2 regions of the Corynebacterium nuruki S6-4 genome follow, and region 2 is predicted to be linked to the other one. Evidence: riboswitches for the same ligand, from Rfam matches in the RefSeq annotation. Region 2 holds a riboswitch; the other holds the start of a gene.
The links. A riboswitch is a leader RNA that binds a small molecule or an ion and turns the genes downstream of it on or off. The one in region 2 is predicted to bind thiamine pyrophosphate.
Positions count from the first base shown of each region.

Region 1: another riboswitch for thiamine pyrophosphate. It lies ahead of thiM (hydroxyethylthiazole kinase); the one in region 2 lies ahead of FSW06_RS08555 (3-oxoacyl-ACP reductase).

Region 1 is NZ_CP042429.1:704,005-719,777, reverse strand. It holds partial or broken gene FSW06_RS03255 (bifunctional hydroxymethylpyrimidine kinase/phosphomethylpyrimidine kinase) at 1-2,152, opposite strand, end outside; gene thiM (hydroxyethylthiazole kinase) at 2,109-2,936, opposite strand; TPP riboswitch at 2,926-3,025, opposite strand; gene FSW06_RS03240 (NAD(P)/FAD-dependent oxidoreductase) at 3,125-4,549, opposite strand; gene FSW06_RS03235 (class I SAM-dependent methyltransferase) at 4,873-6,132, shown strand; gene FSW06_RS03230 (DedA family protein) at 6,147-6,788, opposite strand; gene FSW06_RS03225 (MFS transporter) at 6,939-8,294, opposite strand; gene FSW06_RS03220 (FAD-binding dehydrogenase) at 8,490-10,154, shown strand; gene FSW06_RS03215 (amidase family protein) at 10,151-11,518, shown strand; gene FSW06_RS03210 (phosphoribosyltransferase) at 11,515-12,024, opposite strand; gene FSW06_RS03205 (2-dehydropantoate 2-reductase) at 12,069-13,016, shown strand; gene FSW06_RS03200 (BCCT family transporter) at 13,003-14,862, opposite strand; gene FSW06_RS14910 (HNH endonuclease signature motif containing protein) at 15,291-15,773, shown strand, end outside.
Region 2 is NZ_CP042429.1:1,891,313-1,907,085, reverse strand. It holds gene FSW06_RS08575 (DUF559 domain-containing protein) at 1-536, opposite strand, end outside; gene FSW06_RS08570 (FAD-dependent oxidoreductase) at 799-1,851, opposite strand; gene FSW06_RS08565 (amidohydrolase family protein) at 1,880-3,283, opposite strand; gene FSW06_RS08560 (LLM class flavin-dependent oxidoreductase) at 3,585-4,832, opposite strand; gene FSW06_RS08555 (3-oxoacyl-ACP reductase) at 4,832-5,593, opposite strand; TPP riboswitch at 5,678-5,777, opposite strand; gene FSW06_RS08550 (long-chain fatty acid--CoA ligase) at 5,803-7,470, opposite strand; gene FSW06_RS08545 (TetR/AcrR family transcriptional regulator) at 7,617-8,216, opposite strand; gene FSW06_RS08540 (MFS transporter) at 8,305-9,579, shown strand; gene FSW06_RS08535 (GDSL-type esterase/lipase family protein) at 9,819-11,060, shown strand; gene FSW06_RS08530 (aldehyde dehydrogenase family protein) at 11,118-12,512, opposite strand; gene FSW06_RS08525 (APC family permease) at 12,509-14,188, opposite strand; gene FSW06_RS08520 (universal stress protein) at 14,192-15,139, opposite strand; gene FSW06_RS08515 (flavin monoamine oxidase family protein) at 15,136-15,773, opposite strand, start outside.

The DNA.
Region 1 (15,773 bases), 1.2 Mb from region 2:
GCCGGACGCCGTCGGTGAACTCCTCACCGGAGTAGGTCTCCACCCACGTGGCATAGGGGTTGTCGTCGCCGGAGCGGTCGGCGAGCACCCGGCCGACCTCCGCGTACAGCCAGTAGCAGGGCAGCACCGCCGCCGCGCCAACGACGTGGTCGCGGGTCTGCACGCACCGCATGAGGTGCGAGGTGTAGGCCGCGGTGACGTGCGAGGGGTCGACCGGGGCGGCGTCCCCCAGCCACGAGCGGTGCAGCTCGGCCTCCTCCTCGAGACACTCAGCCGCCCCCTTCACCCAGAACAGGGCGGACGCCTGGTCCGGGGCGGAGGCCGCCAGGGACGCCAGCGCGGGGGAGTAGAGCGAGAGGTAGACGGCGTCCTGGGCCAGGTAGAAGGAGAAGTCGTCGGCGTCGAGGGTGCCGGCGCCGAGGTCGGTGATGAACGGCAGTTCCGCGATCCGGGCGTGGAGCGGGGCGGAGGCCCGCCACAGTGCGTCGGTCCACGGCCCGGCGGCGGCGATGCCGGGGGCCGGTGCGGCGGCACCGGGGGCGAGCTGCTCCGGGGCGTCCAGCGTGTCCGGGACGGCGGCGGTCAGGGCCCACGGGGTGGTGTCCGCCGCGGCGGCGAGGCGGCGGGACCGGTGGGTGTGGTCGACCGGACCGTTCCCCGTACCGACATGCAGGTCGTCGGCGTAGCGGATGGCCTCGGCGAGCCACCGGGTCGCCCAGGTCAGGGCCGTGGCGGTGGAGTCGCCGGCGGCGAGCCGGGTGGTCAGCGCCGAGGACAGGGAGCAGCCGGTGCCGTGGGTGTTGTGGGTGGCGACCCGGGCGACCGGCACGGTGTGGACGGTGCCGTCGGGTTCCACGACGGAGTTGTCGGCCCCCGCACCGGTCAGGTGACCGCCCTTGACGATGACGGTGGTGCCGAGGTCGGCGGCGAGGGCGCGTCCCTGGTCCAGTGCCTCGGCGAGGGTGCCGGCCTGCCGGGTGCCGGCGAGGACGGCGAGTTCGGCGAGGTTGGGGGTGATGACGTCGGCGAGCCGGCAGAGGTCGCCGAGTGCGGCTTCCGCGTCCGCGGTGAGCAGCCGGTCGCCGCTGGTGGCGACCATCACCGGATCGACGACGAGCACCGGGACGGGGTGGGCCCGCAGGTATCCGGTCACGGTCCGGGTGATCTCGGCGGTGCCGAGCATGCCGATCTTCACCCCGTCGACGGTGACGTCGTCGAACACGGCGTCCAGCTGCTCGGTGAGGAAGGAGATGTCGGGGGTGTGGATGCTGCGCACCCCGTGCGTGTTCTGCGCCACGAGGGCGGTCACCACGGTCATGGCGAAACCGCCGGCCTCCGAGACGGCCTTGATGTCGGCCTGGATGCCGGCGCCGCCGGTCGGGTCGGTGCCGGCGATGGACAGGATGCGGGGGACGGTCACTCAGTTCTCCTGACGGATCGGGTCGACACGGGTGGTGTCGACGAGGGTGCGCAGTTCATGTGCTGCGTGGCGGGGGTCGCCGGCGGCCATGACGGCGGAGACGGTGCAGATTCCGGCGGCACCGGCGTGCATGAGGTCGGCGGCGTTGTCCTGCCGGACCGCGCCGATGGCGACGGCGGGGATGCCGAGCCGGGCGGCTCCGGCCGCGAGCTCCGCGAAGCCGCCGATACCCAGTGGTGCGGCGGCGTCCGGCTTCGTCGCCGTCTGCCGGACCGGTCCGATGCCGAGGACGTCGGGTGGTCGGACGCCGTCGGCGATGTCGCGGGCGACGGCCCGCAGGTGGGCGGGGGTCTCCACGGACAGTCCGATCATCGAGGTCTCCGGCAGCAGCCGGCGAGCCTGCCGGTAGGGCATGTCGTCCTGCCCGATGTGCAGGTGCAGGCCGAGCTCGAGGGCGGTCGGTATCCGGTCGTTGACGAACAGCGGGACGCCGCGGCCGGCGAGCAGGTCGCGCAACCGGGCGGCGCGGGCGGTGAAGGTCGTCGCGTCGGCGGTCTTGTCGCGGAGCTGGACGATGCTCACGCCGCCGGCGACCGCGGCGTCGACGATGGCCGGGACGCGGTCGGGGCCGCCGCCGAGGACCGGGTCGGTGACGAGGTAGAGCGACCAGTCGACGGGGTCCGCAGAGTCAGAGCGCACGGTCGACCGTCTCCTCGGTCTGTGCCAGTTCATCGAGGTCGTCACCGGTGACGGTGAACAGGGCGTCGAGCCAGGCGACCGCGAAGCTGCCCGGGGCGGACGCGGTGCGCCGTGCCACCTGTCCGGCGGCGCCGGCGTGGGCGTGGGCGGCGACGACGGCGGCGTGCGGGTCGGTCTGTTCCGCCCCCAGGTAGGCGGCGGTCAGTGCCCCCAGGGCGCAGCCGGTGCCGACGACCCGTTGCATCAGCGGGTCACCGGAGGCGAGCCAGGTGATGCGGTCGCCGGTGGCGTCAGCACCACCGGCACTGACGATGAGGTCGCGGGGGCCGGAGACCGCGACCACCGCGCCGGTGGCGCGGGCCAGGTCCCGGGCCGCCGGCAGGGCGGACCCGACCTCGTCGGTCGCGTCGACGCCCCGGCCCGCGCCCCCGGTGGCGCCGGCCAGCGCCCGGATCTCCGAGGGGTTGCCCCGGACCGCGGCGGGCCGGTGCCGGACGATGTCGGCGGCGAACGCGGAGCGCGCGGCGGGACCGCCGCAGGCCACCGGGTCGAGAACCCAGGGGTGCCCGGCGTCCCCGGCGCCCCGGACGGCCTCCCGCATGGCGGTGTACCCGGCGGCGGTGGGGGTGCCGAGGTTGACCAGGACGCCGTCGGCGACGCGGGCGAACTCCGCGGCCTCCTCGGGGGTGTCCACCATCGCCGGCGAGGCGCCGGCGGCGAGCAGGGCGTTGGCGGTGAACTGGGTGACCACGGTGTTGGTGAGGCACTGCACCAGAGGCGTGGTCCGCCTCAGGTGGTCGAGGCGCGTGGCAGTCATGCGACGGTCCCTTCGCTAGTCCGAACTAGAGCAGGTTCAGCGGGTGTGTTCTCAGCGCCGAGTCTGTCGGCGCACCCCGTGTCTGTGGTCCCCACCGTAGTCCACGGCACCCCGGACATGCAGAACCCCACCTCGCCCGGACAGGGGTGGTCAGGGGAGGTGGGGTGGTCGCGTCAGCGGTGCGTCAGCTAGTCGGCGACGGGCTTGTCGTCGCGGCCTTCACCGACCTTGAGGTTGTCGCGGACCTCGACGGACCGGACGCCGGCCTCGTCCTCGTAGCCGCGCAGCTTCTGGATCGCGTTGCGGGCGTGGAGCTGCTGGCGGGTGGCCACCAGGTGCCACCGGTTCGGCGACAGGGAGTTGAGGCCCCAGCTGAACCCGGCGACGAAGCGGTTGCGGAAACCGACGAGGAACATGAGGTGGACGGCGAGCCACATGAGCCAGCCGAGGAAGCCGGTGATCTCGGTGTCCTTGATCTTCACCACGGCGTAGAACCGGGAGACGATGGCCATGGTGCCCTTGTCGAAGTACTCGAAGGCGGGGCGCTCGTTGCGGCCCTCGACCTGGGACCTGATGACGGCGGCGGCGTGCTGGCCGCCCTGCATCGCGACCTGGGCGAGGCCCGGGAGGCGGTTCAGGCTCATCATGTCACCGACGATGAAGATCTCCTTGTGGTCGCCCACGGAGAGGTCGTCGTTGACGGCGACGCGGCCGGCGCGGTCGGCCTCGACCCCGTCGATCTGGTCGGCGATCATCTTGCCCAGCGGGCTGGCCGAGACACCGGCGGACCAGATCTTGCAGTAGGAGCGGACCGTGGTCTCCTCCTCGCTCTTCATGTTCTTCCAGGTGACGCCGTCGGCGTCGACGTTGGTGACCAGCGAGTCGGTGATGACCTCGACACCGAGCTTCTTCAGCCGCGAGGCGGCCTTGGTGCCCAGCTTCTTGCCGAACGGCGGGAGCACCTGCGGCGAGCCGTCGACCAGCAGGATGCGGGCGCTGTCGGTGTCGGTGGAGCGGAACTCGTTGCGCAGCGTGCGGTGCGCCATCTCGGCGACCTGGCCGGCGAGCTCGACACCGGTCGGGCCGGCGCCGACGATGACGAAGGTCAGCAGGCGGCGCTTCTCCTCCGGGTCGTCGGTGATCTCCGCGCGTTCAAAAGCCCCGGTGATCCGGGCGCGGATCTCCAGGGCGTCATCGATGCTCTTCATGCCGGGGGCGAATTCGGCGAACTGGTCGTTGCCGAAGTAGGACTGCCCGGCGCCGGCGGCGACGATGAGCGAGTCGTACTGCAGGGCGACCTCGCGGCCACCCAGGTCGGCGGAGACGACCTTGTCCGCGACGTTGATGTCGCGGACCTCGGCCTTCACCACGCGGGTGTTCTTCTGCTTCCGGAGAATCTGGCGGATCGTCGGGGCGATCTCACCGGAGGACATGATGCCCGTGGCCACCTGGTACAGCAGCGGCTGGAACAGGTGGTGGTTGGTCCGGTCGATGATGGTGACGTCGACGTCGGCGTCCGCCAGGTTCTTGGCGGCGAACAGTCCGCCGAAACCTCCGCCGATGATGACGACGTGGTGGCGTCCACCGGCGGGACGGGTCGGGGTGGCTGTCATGGGATCGTGCTCCTCGTTCTGCACACATCTCCGGGGGCGCCGGGTGTGGCGTACCGGATGAGCGGCTCTCGTCTGTTGATGTACTGCGTGTTCTCCAGGAACGCCACGGTGGCCCGGTGTAGTGTCGGCAGCCGACTCAACTTCCGGTCCGCGGGGCGCGGATACACCATCAGAGTGTAGTGCGTCTTCGTTCTGTGTTCAGAACGTGGGACCCATCCAGACGTGACCGGATTCACGAATGTCCGTTTCCTCCGGAACCCGGGGGGACCGGGGGCGGCGCGTCCCCCCGGTGCTGACGGACCTGCCGGAAGGAAGGAGGCCCGGTGTCCGAGGGCTACATTGACCCGGAGCGGTGGCCTGCGCTGGTCGGACGACCGGACGCCCCGCTGCTGGGGCGCCGTGCGGAGAAACTCCGCACCCGGCTGGAGGAGCTGACCCGGCGCAACGGTGTGGCCCTGACCAGGGGTGCCTCCCCCCGCTTCGTCGTGTCGGACGGGGTGGTGCTCGACCGGGCGGTCGCCGCCGGCTGGCTGGGGATGGCCGAGGGCTACATGGCGGGGGAGTGGTCGGCGGAACCGTTGCCGGAGGTGCTCCGGGTCCTGCTGTCGCAGCCGTTGGAGGCCGGGCTCGGCGCCCGGCTGGCGCGGCGGCGGCGTCCGGACTTCGGCCAGGTGCGGTCCGGGGAGCTGCCGGACAGTCTCGTCGGCATCTACACCGGGGACACGCGGGCGACCGGTTCGGCACTGTTCGCGTCGGGCACCCGGACCTCGGAGACCGTCACCGTCACCCAGCACGGCCGGCCCACCCCGGTGATCACCACGTGGCTGGACGCCCCGGCCCGGGTCGAGCGGGCCGACCTCGACGGTGCACAGCTCAACCGGATCGACCACATGCTCGACCTCGCGGAGGTCGGCCCCGGTGACCGGGTCCTGGAGCTGACGTCGAGCGGGGGAGCACTCCCGGTCGTCGCCGCCCGCCGGGGTGCCCGCGTCGACGTCCTCACCTCGGACGCCGACCATGCGGACGCGGTCCGGGAGCGTGCCCGTGCCGCCGGCGTCGGCGGTGCGGTCCGGGTGCAGACGATCCGGGGGCCGGTGCCCTCCCCACGGCAGTGGTCCGGGACCTATGAGGCGGTGTTCAGCGTGGAGCGGATGGAGACGCTCGGTGACGAGGGCACGCTGCACTACCTGCGGGCGGCGGAGCGGATGCTCGCCCCGCGGGGCACGGCGGTCATCCAGTCGGTGACCTCGGCGGAGCCGACGAAGGACCGCCCGTCGGTGGATCCGGCCTTCGATGTCGTCCGGGCCTACGTGTGGCCCGCGCTGCACTATCCGACGGTCGGCCATGTGCGGGCGGCGGCGGAGAAGGCGGGTCTCACGCTGACCCGGGAGGTGCACCTCGGTTCACACCTGGAGCGGACCCTGTCGCTGTGGCGGTCCGCCTTCACCGCACGGGAACGGTCGGCGGCCGCGGCGGGCTATGACCCGGTGTACCGCCGGTTGTGGACCTACCAGCTGGCCCTGCACGAGGCGCTGGTGGGGACCGGCGACCTGGACTGCGTCCAGTTCGTCCTGCGGCGCTGAGAGCTCAGGCAGGCTCAGGCAGGGCCGTCGTCACCCTCGTCGACGGTGCCGCGGTGCTTCCGGGCGGCCAGCCGCAGCCGCACGATCTTGATGATCACCGGGATGAGCACACTGGCCACTCCGAGCAGGATGAAGACGTCCAGGTACTTCTGGATGAGCGGGATGCCGCCGAGCAGGTAGCCGAGGAGGGTGATGCCGGCGCCCCAGATGATGCAGCCGAGAACCGACCAGAGGGTGAACACGCTGTGCTTCATCTTCGCGATGCCGGCGACGAGCGGGGTGACAGTGCGGACCACGGCGATGAACCGGGCGAACATCACGGTCACCGGCCCGTAGCGGTCGAAGAAGGCCTCGGTCTTCGCCACGGCTTCGGGACCGATCCAGTTGAGTACCCGGGACTGGAGGGCGGGGGGTCCGTAGCGGCGTCCGATGAGGTAGCCGAGCTGGTCGCCGAGCGCGGCGGCGACCGGGATGAGCACCATGAGCATCCACAGCGGGGCGATCTCCCGGTCCGCGGAGGCGGACATGATGCCGGCGGTGAACAGCAGCGTGTCACCGGGGAAGATGAACCCGATGAGGATGCCGGTCTCCATGAAGATGACGGCGAGGACGCCCACCAGTCCGAAGGTGGTCAGGAGACTGTCGACATCGAACATACGGCGATGCAACCTCGCTTTTTCACTCGGCGTGCGGGGCGCCGGACCCGGATCGGGCGGACCCGGCGCGTAAACGCAGTCCAGGATATGTCAACGACCCCGGAGTCAGGGACTCCGGGGCCGGGAAACGACGGTGCGCAGGTGGCAGGGTCAGACGCTGTAGAGGTCGATGTCCCTGGTTTCGCGCATCAGCCGGATGGCGACCAGCGAGATCAGGGTGACCACGCCCAGGTACACACCGACGGCCCACGGGCCGTAGGAGGTGGCCAGGGCGACCGCGATGAACGGGGCGATCGCGGCGCCGAGGATGGAGGCGAAGTTGTAGGCGATGCCGGATCCGGTGTAGCGGACGTTGGTCGCGAACATCTCCGGCAGGACCGCGGACATCGGGCCGAAGATCAGGCCCATGAGGAGCATGCCGAGGGAGAGGTAGATGCAGGCGGAGACCTCCCCGGCGGTGTCCGGGTCGAGGAAGAGCTGGAAGGCGCAGCAGTAGACCAGGATGATGACCGAGATGACGGTGAGGTACTTCTTGCGGCCGACGGTGTCCGCCAGGTAGCCGGCGATCGGGATGCCGATGACGAAGAAGCAGGCGGCGATGAGCTGGATGACCAGGAAGTGCTCGTACTCGATGCCCAGGCCCTTGCCCTCGTCCTTGTCGCCGATACCGAAGGAGAGGAACCAGGTGGTCACGATGTAGAAGAGCGTGTAGGTGGAGACCATGACGAAGGTGCCGAGGATGACGTCCTTCCAGGCGGTGCGGAACACCTCGGCGGTCGGGACCTTGACGTCCTCGCCCTTGTCGAGGGTCTCCTGGAAGACGGGGGTCTCGTCGAGCTTGAACCGGACCCACAGGCCGATGGCCACCATGACCGAGGAGCAGAGGAACGGCACGCGCCAGCCCCAGGAGAGGAAGTCGCCCTTGATGTCGCCGTCGGTGTGGCCCATGATCGTCACGAGCACGAGGAACAGGCCGTTGGCGAGCAGGAAGCCGAAGGGGGCGCCGAGCTGCGGCCACATGGCCGCCCGGGCGCGTTTGCCCTCCTCGGCGTTCTCGGTGGCGAGCAGCGCGGCGCCGGACCATTCGCCGCCGAGGCCGATGCCCTGGCAGAAGCGGAGCAGGGCCAGCAGGGCGGGCGCCCACAGGCCGATCTGGTCGTAGGTGGGCAGGCAGCCGATGATGAAGGTCGCGATGCCCATGGTGAGCAGGGCGCCGATGAGGGTGGCCTTGCGGCCGATGCGGTCACCGAAGTGGCCGAACAGGACGGAGCCGACGGGGCGTGCGACGAAGGCGAGCCCGAAGGTGGCCAGCGAGGCGAGGAGTCCGACGGTGGAGTTCGCGTTCTTGGGGAAGAACAGGTCGGGGAAGACGACGACGGCGGCCGTGGCATAGGCGTAGAAGTCGTAGAACTCGATGGTCGTTCCGATGGTGGACGCGATGATCACGCGGCCCTTGGAGTTCCCGCTGGCCTTCGGGGCCTCAGGTTCTGTGAGTGTGGCGGTCATGTCTCTTCTTGAAGTGTCTCGGGGGTCCGTGAATATGTCAGCAGGTCGAAGTTTCCCACTTAATGGGATGCGCCGACCGATGTGCGGGAAGTTACTCCGACCATAAGGTGGACGTCAAATCTCATTGTGTGGGAACTTGCGGGACGCCGCGGAAATCTGACGGGCGCCGTACGCTAGTTGCCTATGGGAGAGAACATGACAGACACCACAGATGTGCTCATCGTCGGATGCGGACTCGCCGGCATGGTCGCCGCCTACGAGGCACAACGGGCGGGGCTCAGCGTCCGCATCCTCGACCAGGAGAACCGGGCCAACCTCGGCGGCCAGGCGTTCTGGTCGCTCGGCGGCCTGTTCTACGTCGACAGCCCCGAACAGAAGATCATGGGTGTCCACGACTCGGAGGAGCTGGCCTGGCGCGACTGGGAGAACTCCGCCGACTACGACGAGGGCCCCGACGACCGGTGGCCCCGCGAATGGGGCCGGGCCTACGTCCACTTCGCCGCCACGGAGAAACGCGACTACCTCAAGGGCCTGGGCCTCAACGTGCTGCCCACCATCGGCTGGGCCGAGCGCGGCAGCGGGGACGCCTCCGGCCACGGCAACTCCGTCCCCCGGTTCCACCTCACCTGGGGCACCGGCCCGGAGGTCGTCCGGGTCTTCCGGGAACCGCTGCTCGCCGCCGAACAGGAGGGCCGTGTGCACTTCGCCTTCCGGCACCGTGTCGACGAACTCATCGAGGAGGACGGTGCCGTCGTCGGCGTCCGGGGCAGCGTCCTGGCCCCCTGCGACGAACTCGGCCGCGGTACCGCCTCCCCGCGCGAGGTCGTCGACACCTTCGAGTTCCGGGCCGCCGCGGTGGCCGTCACCTCCGGCGGCATCGGCGGCAACCTCGACCTCGTCCGCCGGTCCTGGCCCACCGAGCGGTGGGGCGACTGCCCCGACGACCTGGTCACCGGCGTCCCCGCCCATGTCGACGGCAGGATGATCGGCATCTCCGAGGCCGCCGGCGCCAACACGGTCAACACCGACCGGATGTGGCACTACACCGAGGGGATGATGAACTGGGACCCGATCTGGCCGAACCACGGCATCCGCATCATCCCCGGCCCCAGCTCCCTGTGGCTCGACGCGACCGGGACCCGCCTGCCCACCAATCTCTTCCCCGGCGCCGACAACCTCGCATCCCTCGCCCACATCGGGCGCACCGGCCACGGCTACAGCTGGTTCCTGCTCGACCGCACCATCGCCGCCAAGGAGTTCATGTTCTCCGGCTCGGAGCAGAACCCCGACCTCACCGACAAGGAACTGAAGAAGCTCGCCGGCAAGGTCGGCCCCGGCATGCACGTCGCCGTCCAGAACTTCATGGACCACGGTGAGGACTGGGTCATCGCCGGCGACCTGGACCAGCTCGTCGCCGGGATGAACGAACTGGCCGGCAACGATCTGCTGGACGCCGCCGCGGTCCGCCGGACCGTCGAGGACCGCGACAGTCAGCTCGACAACAAGTTCAGCAAGGATGCCCAGGTCAACTACATCGGGACCGCCCGCAACTTCCTCGGCGACAAGCTGATCCGGACCGCGGCACCCCACAAGCTCCTCGACCCCAAGCACGGTCCGTTGATCGCCGTGCGGCTGCGGGTGCTGACCCGCAAGACCCTCGGCGGCATCGAGACCGACCTGTCCGGCCGGTGCCTCCGCTCCGACGGCTCGGTCCTGCCCGGCTTGTACGCCGCCGGGGAGGTCGCAGGCTTCGGCGGCGGCGGGATGCACGGCAGGAACGCCCTGGAGGGCACCTTCCTCGGCGGCTGCATCCACTCCGGCAAGCGGGTCGGCGAGGCACTGGCCGGAGCGCTCCGGTGACGGTCACCTGGCACACCCTCGACGCCCACGACTGGCGGGCGGCCGTCGCCGGCCTGTCCTACGGCGCCACCGCGGGGATCCGGGCCGCCCTGGCCCGCATCGCCCGCCACGACCGCGACCTCAACGCCTTCGCCACCGTCCTCGCCGAGGAGGCCCTGGACCGGGCCGCGGAGCTCGACGAGGTCGCCCCGGCGGACCGCGGCCCGCTCCACGGCGTCCCCGTCGCGGTGAAGTCCGAGATCGACGTCGCCGGGGTGGTGACCACCTACGGCACCCGGGCGAACAGCACCCCCGCCACCGCGGACGCCCGCGTCGTCCGGCTGCTCCGGGACGCCGGCGCGGTCATCATCGGCACCACCCGGATGCCCGAATTCGGCGCGTGGCCGTACACCGAGACCACCGGCGACGGGGTGACCCGCAACCCGTATAACCGCACCCGCACCCCCGGCGGCTCCAGCGGCGGCTCGGCGGCCGCGGTCGCCGCCGGTCTCGTCCCCCTCGCACTCGGCGGGGACGGCGGCGGATCGATCCGCATCCCCGCGGCGAACTGCGGACTGTTCGGCCTGAAACCGCAGCGCGGACGGGTCTCCCCGGCGCCGCACCCGCACCTGTGGCACGCGCTGGGGACCACCGGTCCGCTCACCCGGTCGGTGCGGGACGCCGCCCTGGTCCACGACCTCATCGACGGCAACGTCGACACCGACGAGCACCGCGCCGGGCCGGTCGGCTCCCTCGTCGCGGCCGCGGCCGGTGCGGCGACCGCACCACGGCAACGGATCGGGGTGTGCCTGACCCCGCCGGCGAAGACCGGGAGGCTCCACCCGGAGCACGCCGGTGCCGTCCGTCGGGCCGCGGACCGGCTGCGGGCGGCCGGCCACACGGTCATCGACTACGACCCGCACTACCCGGACCCCACGGCGGCGTTCATCCCCCAGTTCTTCGCCGGTATCCGCAGCGAGGCCGCGGAGGTGGAGCACCCCGACCGACTGGAGCGCCGGACCCGGAACCTTGTCCGGCTCGGCAGCTGGGTTCGGACCCCGGTCCGGCGCCGGGCCGAGAAACGCGGCGTCCGCATCGCCCGTGACCTCGACAGGGTCTGGGACGACGTCGACGTCCTGCTCACCCCGACCGTGCCGGACCGGCCGGGCCCGGCGGACGCCACCGTAGGCCGGGGTGCCCTGCGCACCCTGCTCGCCGCCGCCGGTCCGGTGGCGTACACGGCGATGTGGAACGTCACCGGTTTCCCGGCCGCGGCCGTCCCCGCCGGTACCGGCACCGACGGTCTGCCGCTGTCCGTGCAGCTGGTGGGCCCGGCCGACGGGGAGGAACGGCTGGTGGCCCTGGCCGCCGAGCTGACCGGTTAGCTGGCGTCCCCGCCGGTGGGGAGGCCCGTCGGGGTGATGACCGGGAAGGACGACCACGGGAAGTCGATCCACCGGTCGGTCTTCTTCCACACGTAGTCGGGCGTGATGATCGACCGCGGCTTGTGGTAGATCACGGCGGTGCGGGACTCGGTGACGGTCTCGGCACAGTACTGCTGGACCAGCTCGAGGGTCTTCCCGGAATCGGCGACATCGTCGGCGATGAGCACCTTCATCCCCGACAGGTCGACCGCCTCGGGCGTCGGCGGCAGCATCACCGGCTGCTCGAGGGTCTGACCGATGCCGGTGTAGAACTCCACGTTGATCACCGACACGTTCTTCACCCCCATGGCGTACCCGAGAGCACCACCGATGAGCAGGCCACCACGGGCGATGGAGAGGATGAGGTCCGGTTCGTAGTCGTCCACGACGGTCTGCGCCAGCTCTTTGATGGCGTCGCCGAACAGTTCATAGGTGAGGATCTCGCGGTCAGCGGTTGTGGGGCTCATGGCAGTTCATCGTAGCGAACCGGCCGGGGCATAGGATGCTCAGCATGCGAATCGGAATCATCGGGGCCGGCGCTGTCGGCACATTCTTCGGCTCCCGGCTGGCGGCCGCCGGCCATGAGGTCACCGTCCTGGCGCGCGGCGCCGCACTCGACCGGATCCGCGACACCGGCCTGACGGTGCAGGTCGACGGGGAGACCCGGCACCAGCCGGTGACCGCTGCGGCAGCACCGGCGGACCTGGTCACCGCCGACGGTGACCCGCTGGACGTGGTGCTGCTCGCGGTCAAGGCCACCGGCGAGACCCTGGCGGACCGCCGGGCGCAGATTGCGGCGATGGTCTCCGGCATCCCCGGCGATCCCGTCATCGCGACCACCCAGAACTCGGTGGAGGCGCACCGGCTCGTCGCCGACGCGGTCGGCACCGGGCGCACCTGGCCCGGCGTGGTGCGCGGCTACTTCATCCACACCGGCCCGGCGACGGTGCGGTTCCACCCGCCGCTGGCCACCTACACCGTCGGCCGGTGGGAGGGGAGCGGCAGCACGGAGGACGCCGCGCTCGGCCGGTTCGCCGAGGCCCTCACCGACGCGGGCATCGAGGGGATCGTCCGCGACGACCTGTGGTGCGACATCTGGGAGAAGGCGATGTTCGTCACCTGCTTCGGCGCACTCGGCGCCGTCGCCGACCGCCCCGTCGGGGTACTGCGCACCACACTGCGGTCGAGCCTGGTGGGCATGATCACCGAGGCGGACGCCGCGGCGCGGGGCTCGGGTGTCGCCCTGGCCTCCGACGCGGTCGACCGCACGGTGGCCTTCGTCGACGCGCAGCCGGCGGACGCCACCAGTTCGATGCAGCGGGACATCGCCGCCGGAATCGCCGGGGAACTGGACTCCCAGCTCGGTGCGGTCCGTCGGGTCGGCGCGGAGCACGGTGTGCCGACTCCGCTGCTCGACCTCGTCGGGGGACTGCTGGAACTTCAGCTCACTCGCGGTTGAGACCGGGGGTGGCGGGGTCGCCGTCGGCGTCCTCGTCCCCGATGTCGTCGCGGCGGGCGTCGTCGGGGGACCAGCCGTCGCCCCACTCGCCGGAGGTGTAGTCGTAGTCGACCTCGTTGCCGTCCTCGTCGGTCCGCCGGTACCAGTCGGTGACCTCACTGGCGGTCGAGTCGAAGTCGGCGCCGGCACCGTGGCCCTCCTCGGCGCGGCCGACGGTGATCTCGAACTCGTCGCCGTGCTCCTCGAGCCCCTTGACCACCGCATTGTGGATGGCGTTCTCCGCGTAGGCGCGGCGGATCGCCGCCGGGTCGGTGGCGAGGTCCCGGAGGAAGGCGACCACCAGGCCGATGAGCACCACGGAGAACGGGATCGCGATGAGGATGGTGAGGTTCTGGAGCCCGGACAGGGCGTCCTCGCCGCCGGCCAGCAGCATGACCACGGCGATCCCCATCATGCACAGACCCCAGAAGACGACGATGATTTTCCGCGGGGCGGGGTCGCCCTTCGACGACAGGGTGCCCATCACCACGGAGGCGGAGTCCGCCGAGGTGATGAAGAACACCGCCAGCACGAAGATCACGATGAACGGGATGACGCCACTGAGCGGCAGGTGGTCGAACATGCTGAACAGGGTCTGTTCGGAGGTGCCGGACCCGTCGAAGCCGGCCTTGCCGTCACGGTGGAAGGCGATCGCGGTGCCGCCGAAGACGGTGAAGGCGAGGATGAGGATGAACGTCGGCACCAGGGTGGTGACGACCGCGAACTCGCGGAGGGTGCGGCCGCGGGAGATCCGGGCGATGAACATGCCGACGAAGGGCGTCCAGGCGATCCACCATGCCCAGTAGAAGGCGGTCCACTGCGCCTGGAAATCGAGTGTGTCCTGGCCCCACGACAGCGACCGGCCCATCATGTCGATGAGGTTGTCGGCGTAGGAGGCGATGCCGGAGGGGATGAGGTTGAGCAGGAACAGTGTCGGCCCGGTGATGAAGACGAAGAGGACGAGACCGAGGGTGAGGGTGATGTTGAGGTTCGACAGGTAACGGATGCCCCGGGAGACCCCGGAGACCGCGCTGATGATGAAGCAGACCGTCAGGACCGCCATGATGAGGATGAGGACGGTGTTGGTGACGTCGGAGGCGCCCGAGACGATCTTCACGCCTTCGCCGATCTGGATGGCGGAGAGGCCGAGGGTCGCGGCGGTGCCGAAGAGGGTGGCGATGATGGCCATCATGTCGACGAGGCGTCCGGCGACCCCGTCGGTGTGCCGGTCGCCGAACAGGCTGCGGAAGACCGAGCTCATCAGGGAGACGCGGCCGCGCCGGTAGATGCTGTAGGCGAGGGCGCCGCCGACCAGGGCGTAGAGGGCCCAGGCGGCCAGGCCCCAGTGGAAGTGGGACTGGGCGAGGGCCTGGTGGAGTGATTCGGGGGTCTCGGGGTCCACGGTGTGCGGGGGCGGGGAGAGGTAGTGCCAGAGGGGTTCGGAGGGGCCGAAGAAGAAGATGCCGACGCCGATGCCGGCACCGAACATCATGGCGATCCACGAGAACCGGGAGAATTCGGGACTCTCGCCGTCCTTGCCGAGATTGATGTTCCCGAAGCGGGAGAAGGCCAGGTAGATCATGATCACGAGACCGAGGATCATGACGATGTTGAGGAGCCAGCCGGTGTTCTCCATCGCCCAGGAGAACATGGTGGAGGAGGTGTCCCCGACGGAGTCCGGGGCGATGACGCCCCAGAGAATGAAGGCCACGATGAGCGCGGCGGTGATGCCGAAGACGACCTTGTCGAGGCCGAATCTGGTGCGTAGTTCGTCGACGCTGATGCCGGGCACGAGGCCGGGGTGCATGTCGTCGGGGTAGATACCGACGGTGGTGGACCGGGTCTGGTCCAGGAAGCCCTGTCGCTGGGTGGCGCCGGGACTGGGAGGGTTGTCGTCGTCAGGATTGCCGGGATGACCGGGATTGTCGCTGGTGTCCGTGCTGTCACTGGAAGCAGGCATGGCGGTCATTATGGTGGGGTGCGGGGGTGAACACAATTTCCCCTTGCCCGATGTCGCGCCGGGTGGCGCATGGGACAGCGCTGCCCGTGGGCCTGCCTGTGCGGCATTCCGGGTGTTCGGGCGGGGGAGTAGCGCGGTCGGACGCCGGGATGCAGTCCGACGAACAGGCGTTCCACATTATTTCGAACAGGTGGTTGACTCTGTCCGGTGGGTGGGGTACTGTGTGACGTAGAGCACATCAGGAGAGGTCAGGCGGGGACCACCGGGAGGGGACCATGACCACCACACCACCCACCGACGACAACCACGGCAACCACGGCAACAGCAGCGACAAGCGCGGCGGCGAGAGCGGCAGGACCAGCCGGCTCGACGGCGGGGACCATCCCCGCGGTGGTCGGCATATCCCGCACGGTACTGAACCGACCAGCGGAGAGACCTACAACAGTCTGTCGCAGAAGTTGGCCGGGCCGGTGAACACCGCCGAACTCACCCTCGTCGCCTTCCTCACCACCGTTGGCGCCGACGCCCGCCTGTCGGCCGCCCAGGCCGTCCGCCGCCGCGGCCACCGCGAAGCCGTCTGCTACGCCCACGCCGCGGATCTGGCGGTGCGGATGCCGGCCCTGTTCGACCGTATGCGCACCGACTCCCGCTACAGTGTCGAACACCTCGAGATCATCTGGACCCGCATCAACCGGCACGCCCGCGCCCTCGCCGCCGCCGGGCAGCAGCTGCCCGCCACCGTCGACGAGGCGGTCGCC
Region 2 (15,773 bases):
GGAGTCAGCCTGGCCAGCCAGGATCTGGCCTCACCGCGTGGGGACCCGGATGTCAGCAGGACGACGGGAGCTCCGTCGCACCAGTAGGGCACACCGTGGTAGGCGAGCGCGGCCCAGTACCCGATCACCGTCAGCATGTTCAGCAGCCAGTGGGCCCGCGCCCGGGTGACGATGTCGGCATGGAAGCCGTCGCAGTCCTCCGGGGTCACGCGGAACTCCTCCGGCATGTCCTCCTGCTCGACGGCGACGACCACCCCTTTGGTGAGCGGCCGGAACAACCGGCTGATCCGGGTCCGCGTGAGCCCCTGTCCGGTGAGCGTGGTGCGTCTGACCGGGGCCGGACGCGGATAGACGCGCCGGGAGTGTTCGAGCCCGCGACCGGCGGGGATACGGCCGTCGCGTTCCGCCTGCGACAGCCACGCGCGCCGTCGGCGCTTCTTCTGCCTGAATGCCCGGCGACGCTGGTCCTGCCGGTCGTCCCCTCCCTCATCCGGTGCTTCGGGTGTGCTGTCGTATCCCGTTCCGTCGTGTTCCACGGCCCCTCCTCCGTAGTCCCCCGTGGTGTGCACTGTCCAGTGAAGCGGAAAACGGCGCGCAACGGTAGAGGGGTGCGGATTCTGTGGACAACTGTCGGCCGGCTGCGGGGTGCGCCTGTGGATAACCCGGACGCCCGGAAGTTAGTCCGGGGAGAGGTCACGATCCGGCCTCCGGAGTGACCTCTCCCCGGACTAACTTGGCGAGGAGCGGACGCGTGGACGCGCGGACGCGCGGAGGGGAGCGGCTCGCCCGTTCCGCGGCTCAGAGCCCGTCGACGAGCTCCACGACGCGCTCGGCGGTACCCCAGCTCAGGGTGACACCCGATCCGCCGTGCCCGTAGGCGGCGATGACCGGGACCCCGACCGACGGCAGGTCGGTCGGGTCGACCTGCTCCACCCGCAGCGTGGTGCGCCCCGGACGCAGCCCCACCCCGTGGCCGAGGATCGGCAGTGTCGCGGTCTCCGGCACCAGCACCGCCGCCCGGGCCAGGATCGCCTCCGCGGTCTCGGCCGACGGCTCCTCGTCCCACGACCCGACGTCCGCGGTGCCGCCGACGACGACGGAATCGACCCGCGGCAGGACATAGGTCTCGCCGTCGGGGTGGTCGTTGTCGGTCGCCCACCGGGTCAGCGGCGCGACGCCCGGGTCGGCGCCGTCCTCGCCATCCGCGCCGTCTTCGTCGTCGGCCTCGTACCCGTTGGCGAGCACGACGACCTGCCCACGGATCGGCGTGACCTCGTCATCGCCGCCGAGCAGTTCACCGCCGCGCAGCCCACCGGCGACGACCACCGCATCGGCGGTGCCCGCCAGAGCGGCGAGCGACTCCACCTTCTCCCACCGGAACCGCACCCCGGCGATGCGGCAGGAGTCCATCAGCCAGGCAAGGTACGTCGGCATCATGATCATCGGCAGTGTGGTCTCCATACCGCCGTCGACCGGGCGGACGGCGTCCTGCCCGAGCACGGCGACGACCGGATCCACCCAGGAACGGTCGGGCGGGGTGGCCCGCTCGAAGACGGTGCCGGTGCGCATCTCGACCGGCGGGATGTCGTCGGTGACCTGGTCGGCGCCGGCACCCTCCGCGTCGGACGCCTGGCCGGCGAGCTCGGCGAACCGGGCCAACGACCGCTCGAGGATCCGGTCGACCGTCGGGGATTTCTCGGCGGCGAACGGGAACCAGAGGGCGGCCGAGAGCGCGGAGACGGTGTCCCCGGGGCCGTGGTCGGCGACGACGGTGACCTCGTGGCCGTCCTCGGCCAGGTCGTGGGCGCAGGAGAGGCCGATGACGCCGGCCCCGATGACGGTGATTCTCATGGGTTACAGGGTAGGCGGTGGCCCGCGGTCACAGCGCCGGGGTGAACCCGGACGCCGCGGCGGAACGGACCATCCCCTCGTCGGCTAGGCGGTTGACCTCCTCGGCGGGGACGCCGTCGGCGGCCGTGACGGCCCCGGCACCCCACACCACCTGCCCGCCGACGATGACCTTCTTCAGGTGACGCTGCCGGCAGGCGAGCACATAGGTCGCCACCGGATCCCACACCGGGCCGGTCGCAGGGTCCCGGGGGTCGACGACGAGCAGGTCGGCGTACTTGCCGACCGTCAGTGAGCCCACCCTGTCCGCCACCCCGACCGAGGACGCCGAACCCAGGGTGTGCAGCCGCAGGACGTCGTCGACGGCGAGGACGGCGGCGTCCGAATGCACGGCACGCTGGGTGAACAGGCCGTGCCGCATGTTCTCGAAGGGGTCGGAGCCGTCGGTGCAGGACTGGTCGTCCACCCCCATCCCCACGGTGACATCCCGGGCGAGCAGTCCGGTGATGTCGGCGATGCCGGAGCCGAGACGCCCGTTGGACATCGCCTGCCACACCACCGACGTGCCGGACTCGACCACCCGGTCCACCATCTTCTCCGTCGGGTGGACGAAGTGGCCGAAGGCGAAATCCCGGCCCAGGACCCCGGCACCGTCGTACCAGTCGAACTTCGCCTGCTGGATGTCGATCTGCTCCGCGGTCTCCACGAAGTGTGCCTGGTTGGTGATGCGCCACTTCTCCATCAGCTCCTTCTCCAGCTCGGCGGTGCGCCGGCCGGACGCCCACTGCACCGCCCCGTAGACCGAGCCGCCGAGATTGAGTGCCGGCGACTTGGCGTCGATCGTGGCCAGGTGGGACATGGCGGCGTCGAATCCGGCGACGGCGTCCTGCTCGGGGAGCTGTTCGTCGTCGACGCGGACGGAGGTGACCGAGCGGATGCCGGCGTCCGCCACCCCGTCGATCTGGCGGGTGACGAAGTCCGGCTCGTGGACCTTCACCGCCTTCAGGGTGGAGGAGGCGTAGTCGAACCGGCACACCACCCGGGACTGGGTGAAGTTGTAGACGCTGGTGATGCCGGCGGCGAGGTGGTCGAGGCCGCCGGCGCGGGAGAGCCAGTACATGATCTCCGGGTCGGCCTCGGCGAGCATGGCGGAGTTCTGTGTGACCCAGGTGTACAGCGGTTCGGAGTGGGCGATGCCGCGCATCCCGCCGGTGTAGATGTGACTGTGCGCGGAGACGAAGCCGGGGGTGAGGAACGCGCCGTGGAGGTCGACGACCTCGGGTTCACTTCCGGACGCCGTGCTCCCGGTCGGGGGTGTCCCCTCACCGAGACCGCTGATGCGGCCGGCGTCGTCGACGGCGAGCCAGCCGGTGAACCAGCGGGGCAGGGCGGGGTCGACGGGGATGATGACGGCGTCGGTGTACAGGGTGCTCATGGGGGACCTCCTGGTCAGACCGGGGAACCGGCCGTCGGGCGACGGTCGGTCGGCGGTGTGCAGGAATGCTCTCTTGTGCCGGAAGTGCCCGTCAACGGGCCCGGCAGCGGTCGTGCACCGCGTGACAGGTCAGAGGCTACGGTGCCGGTGTTTCGGCGGGGTTTCGGTGCTGCGTCCGCCGGCGGAGCCCGGCACGGCCGTGGTGGACGCCCGGGGCATGTCCGCATCGCGCGACGTGAGGTCGGTGGCGAGGTCCCCCGACCATCCTGGCGTCGCGCGATGCCGACATCCCCGGTGCGGGCTAGGCCGTGAGATGCCCCCGCAGCGTGCCGGTGGTGTACTCCCGGCGGAACAGGCCACGGTCCTGCAGCACCGGGATGACCAGGTCGACGAAGGAGTCGAGACTGCCGGGCAGGGTCGGCGGCATGAGGTTGAACCCGTCGGCAGCACCGTCGACGATCCACCGTTCCATCTCGTCCGCGATCTGCTCAGGGGTACCGACGAAGGTGGCGTGACCACCCCCGGCGGCCAGGTAACCCAGCAGGTCACGGACGGTGGGCCGGCCGCCGGGGGAGGAGGCGAGGATCCGCAGGACCGTGCCGTAGCGTCCGGCCGGGCCGGTGAATTCCGCCAGCGGCGGCAGCTCCGGGACCGGTGCATCGAGGTCCCACCCGGAGGTGTCCTGCCCGACGAAGAAGGACAGCTGATCCAGGGAATCCTGCACCGGCAGCAGCTCGTTGAGCTCCCGCTGCTGTGCCCTCGCCTGCTCCTCCGTCTCCCCGACGAAGGTCACCAGTCCCGGCATGATCACCAGGTCATCCGGGTCACGGCCGTACTCGGCGGCGCGTCGGCGCAGATCCAGACGGTAGTCGCGGGCGGATTCCAGGTCCCACGCCACGGCGTAGACCCCCTCGGCGTACCGGGCGGCCAGGTCACGGCCCGGTTCGGACGCCCCGGCCTGGAACAGCACCGGGTGACCCTGTGGTGTAGCGGGGATGTTCAACGGCCCGTCGACGTCGAAGAACCGGCCGTGGTGGTCCACCGGTACCGCCTGCTCCGGCGACGCCCCGGTCGGCCAGGACTCCCACAGTGCGGTCACGGCACCGATGAACTCCGCCGCGCGGGCATAGCGCTCCGCATGGTCGGGGAGACGGTCCATCCCGTGGTTGCGGGCCTCGGCGTCCGTCATGGAGGTCACCACGTTGATGCCGGCGCGGCCGGCGGAGATGTGGTCGAGGCCCGCACTGAGCCGGGCGGCGTGGAACGGGTCCCAGAAGGTCGAGGAGATGGTGCTGACCAGGCCGATCCGGCCGGTCGCCCGCGCCAGGGCGGTCAGCGTGGTGAGCGGTTCGAGGAACCACGACGGTCCGGGGACCGGGCTCAGGGACTGGCCGTCGGCGAGGAAGAAGGCGTCGAGGTGCCCTCGTTCCGCGGTCCGCGCCAGGTCCTCCCACCAGGTCACATCCCCGATCCGGTCGAACGCGGAATCCGGGGCGCGCCAGGCGGCGGAGTGGTGGCCGCAGCCGTAGGCGAAGAGGTTGAGGTGCATCAGTTCTTCACCAGCCCACCGTCGACGACGAGATTCTGCCCGGTGACCGCCCGGGCCCACGGGGAGGCGAAGAACAGGGCCGTGTCCGCGAACTGTTCCGGGGTGGTGACCTCGCGCAGGGGCGTCCCGGCGGCGATGGTGTCGAAGACGGCGTCCGGCGTGGCGGCGGAGGCGTCCGTGGTGCGCAGCAGACCACCGGAGATCATGTTGACGGTGATGTTCTCCGGCCCGAGATCATCGGCGAAGGTCCTGGTCAGAGACAGGAGTGCGGCCTTGGCGGCGGTGTAGTCGTGGTAGGGGACGACCGGGTTCTGGAACAGGTTCGTGCCGATGTTCACCACCCGTCCACCGCCGGCCGCCCGGAAGCCGGGCAGGGCGGCCTGGATGACGTTCACCGCGCCGGCGACCGAGCCCTCGAACTGACGGTGGAAGTCGGACCAGGTGATGTCGGCGGCTTTCGGGCGGGCGTCCCCGTTGAACGAGAAGTCGACCAGGGCGTTGTTGACGACCGTGGTGACCGGGCCGAGACCGGCGTCCGCGACCGCAGTGAACAGGGCGTCCACCTGCTCCCGGTCCCGGACGTCGGCCCGCACGGCGAGGACGCGTCCGGGGTGGTCCGCCATGAGGGACGCCGCGGCGTCCCCGCTGGAGAAGTAGTTGACGATCACGGTCGCGCCTTCACGGAGGAAGGCGTCGGTGAGTGCCCGGCCGAGGCCGCGGGCGCCCCCGGTGACGAGGACGGTCTGATCGGTGAGGTTCATGCTCATGCCTTTCGGTCACAAGCGGTAAGGACCCTCGGGCCGGCATGTGCTGACGTGCACCGGTGTGCACGGGTACGCCCGGACATGCCCGGACCCTGACAGTCCCTCCGCCAGTACGAACTGGTTCAGGTTCAACGGGTGTGATCTCAGCCGCCCGGATCGGGCGGCACCCCGTGTCAGGATGCGAGCGTAGCAGGATACGGACGTGACTAGCGCTGCAGCGTGAGCTGACCGTCCTTGAGCTGCTTGCGCAGCGTCAGCTTGCTGATCTTGCCGGTGGCGGTCAGCGGGATCGTGTCGACGACGGCGACGGCGTCCGGGATCCACCACTTGGCCACCTTGCCGGTGAAGAAGCCGAGCAGGTCCGCGGTGTCGATGGTCGCGCCCTCCTCCGGCACGACGATGAGCAGCGGACGCTCCTGCCACTTCTCGTCGGGCATGGCGATGACGGCGGCCTGCCGCACGGCCGGGTGGGCGACGGCCGTGTTCTCCAGGTCGATGGAGCTGATCCATTCGCCGCCGGATTTCACGAGGTCCTTGGCCCGGTCCTCGATGCGCATGTAGCCCAGCGGGGAGATGGCGGCGACGTCGCCGGTGTCGAACCAGCCGTCGTCGGTGAACGAGTCCTCGCCGCCGCCACCGAAGTAGCCGGAGGCGATCCACGGTCCGCGGATCTGCAGGGCGCCGACCTCCTCGTCATCGTTGGCGAGCACGGTGCCGTCCTCGTCGACGATGCGCAGTTCCACACCGAACGGCGGGGCACCCTGGCTGGCCCGCGCCGCGGTCTGCACCTCCTCGGACTCCTTCTGCAGGGCGGTGGTCGGGTGGTACATGGTGCCCAGCGGGCTGGTCTCGCTCATGCCCCAGGCGTGGACGAGGTCCACGTTGTAGCGCTGCTCGTAGGCTTCCATCAGGGAGAACGGGACGGCGGAGCCGCCACCGATGAGGGTGCGGACGCTGTCGATGCGCTTGCCGCTCTTCTCGAGGTAGGCGATCAGGCCCTGCCAGACCGTCGGCACGGCGGCGGAGGTGGTGACCCCCTCCTCCTCGATGAGTTTCTGCAGCTCCTCGGGGTCGCCCATCTTCGGCCCGGGGAAGACGATCTTCGTGCCGACCATCGCGGTGGCGTAGGGGACGCCCCACGCGTTGACGTGGAACATCGGGACGACGGGCATGGCGACGTCGGTGGCGGCCAGGTTGAACACGTCGGGCAGTGCCACCCCGTAGCTGTGCAGCACGGTGGAGCGGTGGCTGTACAGCACGCCCTTCGGGTTGCCGGTGGTGCCGGAGGTGTAGCACAGGGAGGACGCCGTGTGCTCGTCGAACTGCGGCCACTCGTACACGTCGGACTCGTCGGCGATGAAGGCCTCGTAGCTGACGGCGTTCAGGTCGGAGCCGGCGAGGGCGCCCGCCAGGTGCTCGTCGTCGGTGAGGACGACGATGTCGGGGGTGTTGTCGAGCCGCGGCAGGATCGCGGCGACGGTGCCGACGAACATCGGGTCGATGAACAGGATCTTGTCGTCGGAGTGGTTGATGATGAAGACGAGCTGGTCCTCGAACAGGCGGGGGTTGATGGTGTGGCACACCATCCCGGCCCCGGAGACGCCGTAGTACAGCTCGAAGTGGCGGTAGTCGTTCCAGGCCAGGGTGCCGATGCGGTCGCCCATGGACAGGCCGCGGCGTTCGAGGGCGTTGGCGAGCTGCCGGGCCCGGGCGAAGGCCTCCCGGTAGGTGTACCGGTGGCGGGGGTTGTCGACGGTGAAGGAGACGATCTCCTGGTCGCCGTGCAGCCGGTCGGCGTAGCGGGCGATCTCGCTGATGAGCAGCGGACGGTCCATCATCAGGCCGTGCATGGGGCTGGGGGTGCTTCCGGTCATCATGTCCTCATCGTGTGGTAGCGGTCACAAGGTTCATACTCCAACGAATGATAGGTCCCGCAACGTCGCGCCGTCGGCGATTGAGGTCCGAGGGGGTGGCGGTGGGGTGACAGGTCTGCGGGTGGGCCGGGCTCGGTCGGGCAGGCTCAGCTGAGATGCGCCAGGTACTCCTTCCAACCGGGCCGGAGCAGGTCGAATGCGGCGTCGACCAGGGCGGGGGACATGTCGCCGGGTGTCTCGCTGACCTCGGCGGCGAGGATCTGGGTCTGCAGGACGAACCGGCAGAAGGCGAGCACGGTATCGTCCGGCGCTCCGGTGCCGAGTTCGTCGGCGATTGCGGTGGCGAGTGCGTCGCCGTGGCGCAGCCACATCCGCTGTGCGTAGTCGTTGAGGGCGAGGGACGAGTTCAAAAGGGCCAGGAAGTCGGCGTCCATGCGTTCCTCCCGACGGTTGTCCCGGAGGTAGGCGTGCAGTGCGTCGAGGATGGACTGGTCTGCCGCCCGGTCGGTGACGACGGCGACGAGTTCGTCGCGCCGGGTCTCGTCCTCGTCGAGGGCGATCGCCTCCTTGCACGGGAAGTGGGCGAAGACGGTGGTGGGGGAGACGTCGGCGGCGTCCGCGATCTCCCGGACACTGACCGCGTCGAAGCCCCGGTCGAGGAAGAGTTTGAGGGCGGCGTCCCCGATGGCTTTCCGGGTGGCCGCCTTCTTCCGTTCCCGGCGGCCGGGGGAGGTGGATGTTGCCATGGCGTCCAGGGTACTGGGCAGCCAGAGAGAGTGGACCGGGTAAGAAGGTGAATTGACTACAAAGGTGTATCGGGTACAGTTTCCGGGCATGTCAGAAACCTCCGACACCCGGTGGTCGTGGCCACTGCTGGTCACCGTCGCCGCCCTCAACATGGTCGGCATGACCGTGGTCATCCCGATCCTCCCGTTCATCGTCCGGGACCACCTCCCCGACGGAGCGGACCTGGCGGTCTGGGTCGGCCTGCTCGAAGCGGTCAACGCCCTCTGTGCCTTCCTCGCCAGTCCGGTCCTCGGCGGCCTGTCCGACCGGTACGGACGCCGCCCTGTCATCATCCTCGGCGCCTTCGGGGCGGCCGTCGGGTTCCTCATCTTCGGTTTCGGTGGGGGACTGTGGGCGCTGGTGCTCGGCCGCGTCATCCAGGGGGTCACCGCCGGAGACATGCCGGCGGTCTACGCCTACCTCGCCGACATCACCCCGGCGCCGCAGCGCTCCCGGCGCTACGGGATGCTCGGTGCCGTCTGCGGCGCCGGTTTCATGGTCGGTCCCGCGCTCGGCGGACTGCTCGCGGTGCATTCCACGGTGCTGCCCGTGGTGGTCACGGCCGCGGTGGCGGCGACCGTCGGCGCCACCGCCCTGATTCTCCTCCCGGAGAGTCTCCCGGCCGGACGCCGCACCACCGCTCTCCGGCTTGCCCGGGTGAACCCGGTGGCGTCATTCCGTACGGCGTTCGCCCGTCCGGGGCTGCGGGGACCGCTCGTCGGGCTGGTTCTCGTGGCCGTCCCCTTCGGCTTCTTCATCAACAACTACAGCGTCGTGGCCATGGATGCGGTCCACTGGGACGCGGTGCGGGTCGGTCTGTTGACCTCGGGGGTCGGTGTGCTAGACATCGTGGTGCAGGGCGGGCTGCTGGCGCTCCTGCTGCCGCGGCTGGGGGAACGCCGGGTCATCCTTGCCGGCGGAACCGCCCAGGCGGCAGGGTTCGCCGCGGTCGCCGTGGTGGCGGGTCTGGCCCATGAGCCGTGGCTCATCGTGGTTGGCACCCTGTGCATCGGCGGTGGTGAGGGAATGGTCACGGCGACGCTGACCGGGGTGCTGTCGTCACAGGTCGGCGAATCGGAGCAGGGGTGGCTCGCCGGTGTGGTCGAGGGGGTGCAGACCGGTGTCGGTGTCGTGGCACCGTTGATCGTCGGGGTGTTGTACAGCGGTGTGGGACATGCGGCCCCCTACTGGGCGGGCCTCCTGCTGGTGCTGTCGGCGCTGGTGGTGTTCGGCCGGACGCTGCCGGGGCGGAGTCTCCGGACGGTGGAGAATACCGCCAGTTCGTCGGTTTCCCCGTCTCGCCCAGGATCGAGCGAATCGTGATCATGGTCGACAGGAGCACTTTTCCGTGCGGCGCACCGGCGTCGTCAGGGGTGCTGTCACCAGGTGGAACCCGGCTCACTGTTGCGTACATCACACTGACAATGTACATTCCTGCGAAAAGGTATCACTCCCTCACAACTTGTAGGTGATCCATTATGAAAATCCGACCGAGATCGTTCGGGACAGTCCTGTCCGTCATCCTGAGTACGGGGTTGGGGGTGTCGGTGGTCGGCACCGGGATGCCGGCGGCAGTCGCCGGGACCTCCTGCCCGGACAACCACTTCATCACCTCGTGGGCGACAAGCCCGACCGACTCGGTGACACCGGTGGACGCCAACTTCGGTGTGACCCCCACCGTCGTCTCCGACCAGAGCTTCCGGTCGGTGATCACACCGCACATGGGCGGGTCGACCCTGAAGGTCCGACTGTCGAACCGGTACGGTGCCACACCCGTGACCTTCGGACATGTCACGGTGGCGAGGCAGGCGGACGGACCGGATGCCGACGGGACGCCGGTCCCGGTGGAGTTCTCGGGGTCCGGTGACGTGACCCTGGGCCCGGGGGAGGAGATCGTCAGCGATCCCGTGGACCTCAGCTTCGGGTCCTTCGACCCGCTGCTGGTCAGCACCTACGTGTCGGGGGTCGCGGGGCCACCGACCCAGCACTGGAACGCCAATGCGACGTCGTACATGGCGCCGCCCGGGTCGGGGGACAGGACCGGAGATGCCTCGGGCGGGGCATTCAGTGACGCGTCCGGGGCGTGGCTCTACACCACGGGACTCGAGGTCGGGGCCCCGGACGATGCGGGCACACTGGTCGCCTTCGGTGATTCGATCACCGACGGATTCGTGGGGTCGGGTCGCGTCCCGATCCCCGCGGACGCCTCAGTCAATGACTCCGACCACCGCTACCCGGACGCGCTGCAGCGCCGTCTGGACGAGGCCGGTTCCCCGGTTGCGGTCGCCAATGCCGGCATCGGCAGCAACCAGCTGCTCGTCAACGCCGAGCCACTGTTCCTCGGCGCGGCAGGGGTCGACCGGTTCCACCGGGACGCGCTGGACCTCCCCGGCGCCTACGGGGTCATCGTCCTCATCGGGATCAACGACCTCGGGCTAAACCCGACGGTCACCACGCAGGCGATGATCGACGGCTACCGGAACCTCGTCAGCCAGGCGCGGGACAGCGGGAAGAAGATCTGGCTCGGCACCATCACCCCGGCCTCGGACGCCCTGGTGGACGGCACGCTGCTCGCCCCGCAGAGTGACCGGATGCGCACCGAGATCAACGACTGGATCCGCAGCCAGGACATCGCCGACGGCTACGTCGACTTCGATGCGGCGCTGCGGTCGCCGGACGATCCGTCGGTGATGCGGGCGGACTACGCCAGCCCGGACCACCTGCACCCGAACCCTGCCGGCTACCGGGCCATGGCGGACGCCGTCGACCTCGCACAGATCCGGAAGGATCCCGGAGTCTGCTGACGGTCGGCTGTCGCCGGGGCAGACAGGTTCCCCCGCCCGACAGACGGCGGGGGGCCGCTACTTCTTGACCGAGTACAGCCGCTTGTTGACGAACTCGTCCATGCCGAGCGGGCCGAGCTCGCGGCCGTAGCCGGAGCGCTTCACACCACCGAAGGGCATGCCCTCGGTCTCCGGTGCGGACTGGTTCACACCGGTCATGCCGGCCTGCATCCCGGCGGCGAGCTTCTCGGCACGCCCCTCCTCCACGGCGAAGACCGTGGAGCCGAGACCGTACTGGGTGTTGTTCGCCAGGTCGAGGGCCTCCTCGTCGGAGCTGACCTTGAACAGTTCGACGATCGGGCCGAAGAACTCCTCGTAGTAGATGTCGGAGCCGACCGGGATGCCGCTGATCACGGCGGGGGAGACGTAGAAGCCGTCCCGGTCCAGGCGCTCGCCACCGACGTGGAGGGTCGCGCCGGCCTCGACGGCCCGGCCGAGCTGGCCGACGAGCTTGTCGGCGGCGGCCTCGGAGGACAGCGGGCCGTAGGCCTTCTGCTCCATGACGTCGTTGATGTCGGTCGGATCGGCGGGGGTCATGTCGCTGACGAAGGCGACGGCCTCGGCGAGGAAGTCATCGTAGACGTCCTCGTGCAGGATGATCCGCTTGTTGGAGTTGCAGGCCTGACCGGTGTTCTCGAGCCGGACCGCCAGGGCATTGTGGGCGGCGGCGCGGGCGTCGTCGGTGGAGAGGATGACGTACGGGTCGGAGCCGCCGAGCTCGAGGACGGCCTTCTTCAGTGCGGCACCGGCCTGCGCGGCGATCGAGGCGCCGGCGCGCTCGGAGCCGGTGAGTGACACACCCTGGATCCGGGGGTTCTCGATGATGGTGGACGCCTGCTCGTGGGTGGCGAAGATGTTCTGGTACACACCCTCGGGGACGCCCGCGTCGGCCAGCAGTTCCTGGACGGCGACGGCGCAGCCGGGCACTCCCTCGGCGTGCTTGAGCAGGATGGTGTTGCCCAGCATGAGGTTCGGGGCGATGAAACGGGCGATCTGGTAGTAGGGGAAGTTCCAGGGCATGATGCCCAGCAGCGGGCCGATGGGGCGGCGCTGGATGACGGTGCGGGACTCGTCGGTGTCCTCGAGGACCTGCTCGGCGGTGAACTTCTCGGCGTTGTCGGCGAAGTAGCGGATGATGTCACCGCTGAACTCGGCCTCGCCGACGGATTCGACGATCGGCTTGCCCATTTCGCGGGTGGCGAGGGCACCGAGCTCGTCCTTGCGCTCGGCGAAGAGGTCGGCGACCTTGTGCATGACGGTGGCGCGCTCGGCGGTGGTCAGGGCGCCCCAGGTGCTGAAGGCGGCGTCGGCGGCGCCGACGGCGGCCTCGATCTCGGCGTCGGTGGCGTGCGGGTAGTCGGCGTTGGTCGCGCCGGTCGCGGGGTTGATGCTCCGGTAAACGGGGGAGTTCATCTCTTCTCCTTTACGATGGAGTCCCCGGTCGGGGACTGTGTGGTGGTGTCGGGGTTCAGGGTCCAGAGTGTCATGTCTGGATCGTCAGGGTCGACTGCCGGAAGGATGCGCTCGGCGAAGAGAGCGCCTGCCGGCTGGTCTGCCGCGTTGTCTTCTGCGGCGAATTCGCCGTCGGACAGGGAATGGACCTTCGACAGGATGGTGCCCCGGAAGAATTCGGGGTTCTTGATGCGCGTCCAGATCATCAGGATGACGCCGAGGGCGAGCACCCCCATGCCGAGGATGAAGACCATTCCCACTCCCGCGACCGAGGTCCCGGACCCGTAGGCGGGATCGAGGGAGTCGACGGCGGTCTGGCAGAACATCGCCAGCAGGACGACGCCACCGATGAGCGGGCAGACGAACTTGAACAGGACGCTGCGCACATCGGTGAACAACTCATGGCGGAAGTACCAGACACAGGCGATGGCGGTGATCCCGTAGTAGAAACAGATCATCAGGCCGAGTGCGGTGATCGTGTCCCAGAGGGCGTTCTCGCTGAGTAGCCGGGTCACGGTGTAGAACGCGGCGGCGGCGACCGCGGAAGCAACTGTCGCGACGGACGGGGTGCGGAACCGCGGACTGATGCGCGAGAAGACTTCCGGGAGTGCCTTGTAATAGCCCATCGCCAGCATCGTGCGCGACGGTGAGATCATCGTCGACTGCAGTGAAGCGAACGAGGAACTCAGGATCGCCAGGGACATCAGGATGCCCCACTTCCCGAGTACCGGATCCGCCATTGCGGCGAAGATGGATTCCTGGTTGTCCGGGTTTCCGGCGCCGAGTCCCTCGGTGCCGGTGCCGGCCCAGGCGATCACACCGACCGCGACCAGGACATAGATCGCAATGATGACGATGACGACGATGGTCGACGCGCGGCCTGCCGTACGCTTCGGGTCCTTGGTCTCCTCGTTCATGGTGAGGGTGGCGTCCCAGCCCCAGAACATGAAGATGGACAGTGAGACGCCCGCAGCCATGGTGGAGAAGCCGTCCAGGTCGGCCGGATTGAACCAAGAGAGGTCGATGTCGGTGGGATCGAAGCTCGTGCCCTTGTCCGACTGCATGATGGCGACTACGGCGAAGACCGTGAGCACGATCAACTGGAAACCGACCAGCCAGTACTGGATGTTCTTTGTCGCTTCCACGCCCCGGTAGGCGATCCACGCCGCGACCGCGATGAGGACGAGGGTGGTGGGGATGTTGACCCATAGCTTGTCGGTGAGTCCGGCGATGTCCGGGTTGTTGAAGATCTGCGACAGCAGCAGGTAGAAGAAGTCTACTGCCACGGCTGCGAGGTTCGAGAGGACGATGATCGTCGCGGTGATCAGACCCCAGCCGCCCATCCAGCCGATCCAGGGGTTGAAGGCCTTGGTCGCCCAGGTGAACGAGGTTCCGGAATCAGGTACACGGTTGTTGAGCTCACGGTAACCGAAGGCGACGAGCAGCATCGGGATGAAACCGAGGATGAGGATCGCCGGCACATGAGTTCCGACCTCGGAGATCGTGGGGCCGAGTCCGGAGGTCAGCGTGTAGGCGGGGGCGATACAGGAGATTCCGACGACGACCGCGCCGAGGACGCCGATCTTCCCGACGGCGAGGCCCTTGCCGGAGGCTGCAGTGGTGTTGGTGTCCGTCATGTATCAGTCCTCCTGACGAGGATCGGTGGTTCCCGGGTGGCTCCAGCCGGCGGGGACGATGACCATCGGGACCGGAGTGGCTCGCAGCATGGTCGTCGCGGTCTTACCGAGGAACAAGCGGCCGTCGGCGGCGAGTCGCGATGACGCGACGAGGACGATCTCGTCGTCGCGCCAATCCAGGTCGTGCAGCGCCTCCGGTACGCTGCGGCCGGTGGCGACGACGGCGGTCGCGGTTCTGTCAGTGACCTTCTCCTCTGCCTCGGCCGCCAGTCGGGCGGTGGCGTAGGAGTGGACTTCGTTGACGACTTTCATGTTGATACCGGCGGTGTCGGACGGAACATCGGTATCGGGCTCGTCGATCATGACGATGGAGACGAGCCGCAGAGGGATGTCCCGGTCGCGGGCGGTCTCCAGCCCGACCGCGATAACGTCCGTCGCACCGCGGCGTTGGCCGAACATCGTAGTGACCCGGCCGATCGGTCCCGGCTGGTGGTAGCCGGTTGGGGCGAGCGCCACCGGGATGTCGGAGGAGTGCAGCAGAGCGGAGGCCATGGAGCCGATCCGGTGGCTTCGCAGCAGGCCGCCGGAGCGGGATCCGATGGTGATGACGCCCGCTCCGAGGGCACGGGCGGCGGCGAGCAACCCCTCGGCGGCGTTCGTCGCCGAGGCGACGTGGCAGGTTGCCCGGACATCGTCGGGGACCCCGGTGAGGGCGTCGGTGAGCCAGTCCTGCATCTGGTCGAGCAGGATCCCGTCGTAACTGCGGTCATAGCCGTGGGACGGGCTGAATCCAGAGTCTTCCGGGGCGACCAGGACGATGTGGAGGTCGGCATTCTGCTCCCGTGCCAGGGCGATACCCAGGGCGAGAGCGTCCTGCCCGGTGGCGGTGGCGGAGTAACCGACGACGATCGGTTGACGGGGGCGGTCGGCGGGCCCGCTGCGTGTCATCATGCCTGCTGCTCCCCGTTCTGGACGGCGATCACCGCCAGCGCGGCGGCTTCGCCCTGGCGGACGGCACCGTCGACATGCTGGTAGCCCTCGGCGGCAATATCGGAGCACGCGTAGTGGATCGGTCCGGTCGGCTGGTTCTGCAGGTGGCCCCAGCGGTGCAGGCCACCGAGATCGTAGCTGGTGGCGTAGGCGCCGCGGGTCCACTCTTCGGCTGCCATGTCGGAGAGGTAGAAGGCGATCGGTTCCATGGTCTTCGGACCGAGGTAGTCGGCCATGGCGGAGAGGATGCGCTGCTTACGTTCCTCCTCGGGCAGGGCCCACATCTCCTCGGCATAGAGATCGGAGACGAAGCCGACGAGGGTGCCGTAGGAATCTTCGGTGTCCGCAGGGGCGTCGGTGATGTTGGCGCCGTAGTTGGTGTTGTCGTAGACCTCCTGGACGAGGCGACCGCCGCCGAAGGCGGTGCCGGACAGACCGTCCTCACGCCAGAACGGGGTCTCGTAGACGGCGTGGACCTTGATGACCAGACCCATGGAGATGTGCTGGTGGGCGACGTGTTGTTCGCGCGGCATGGGCGGGACGAAGCTGATCCGGTTGTAGAGGTTCGGCGGGACAGCAAGGACGGCGTTCTTTG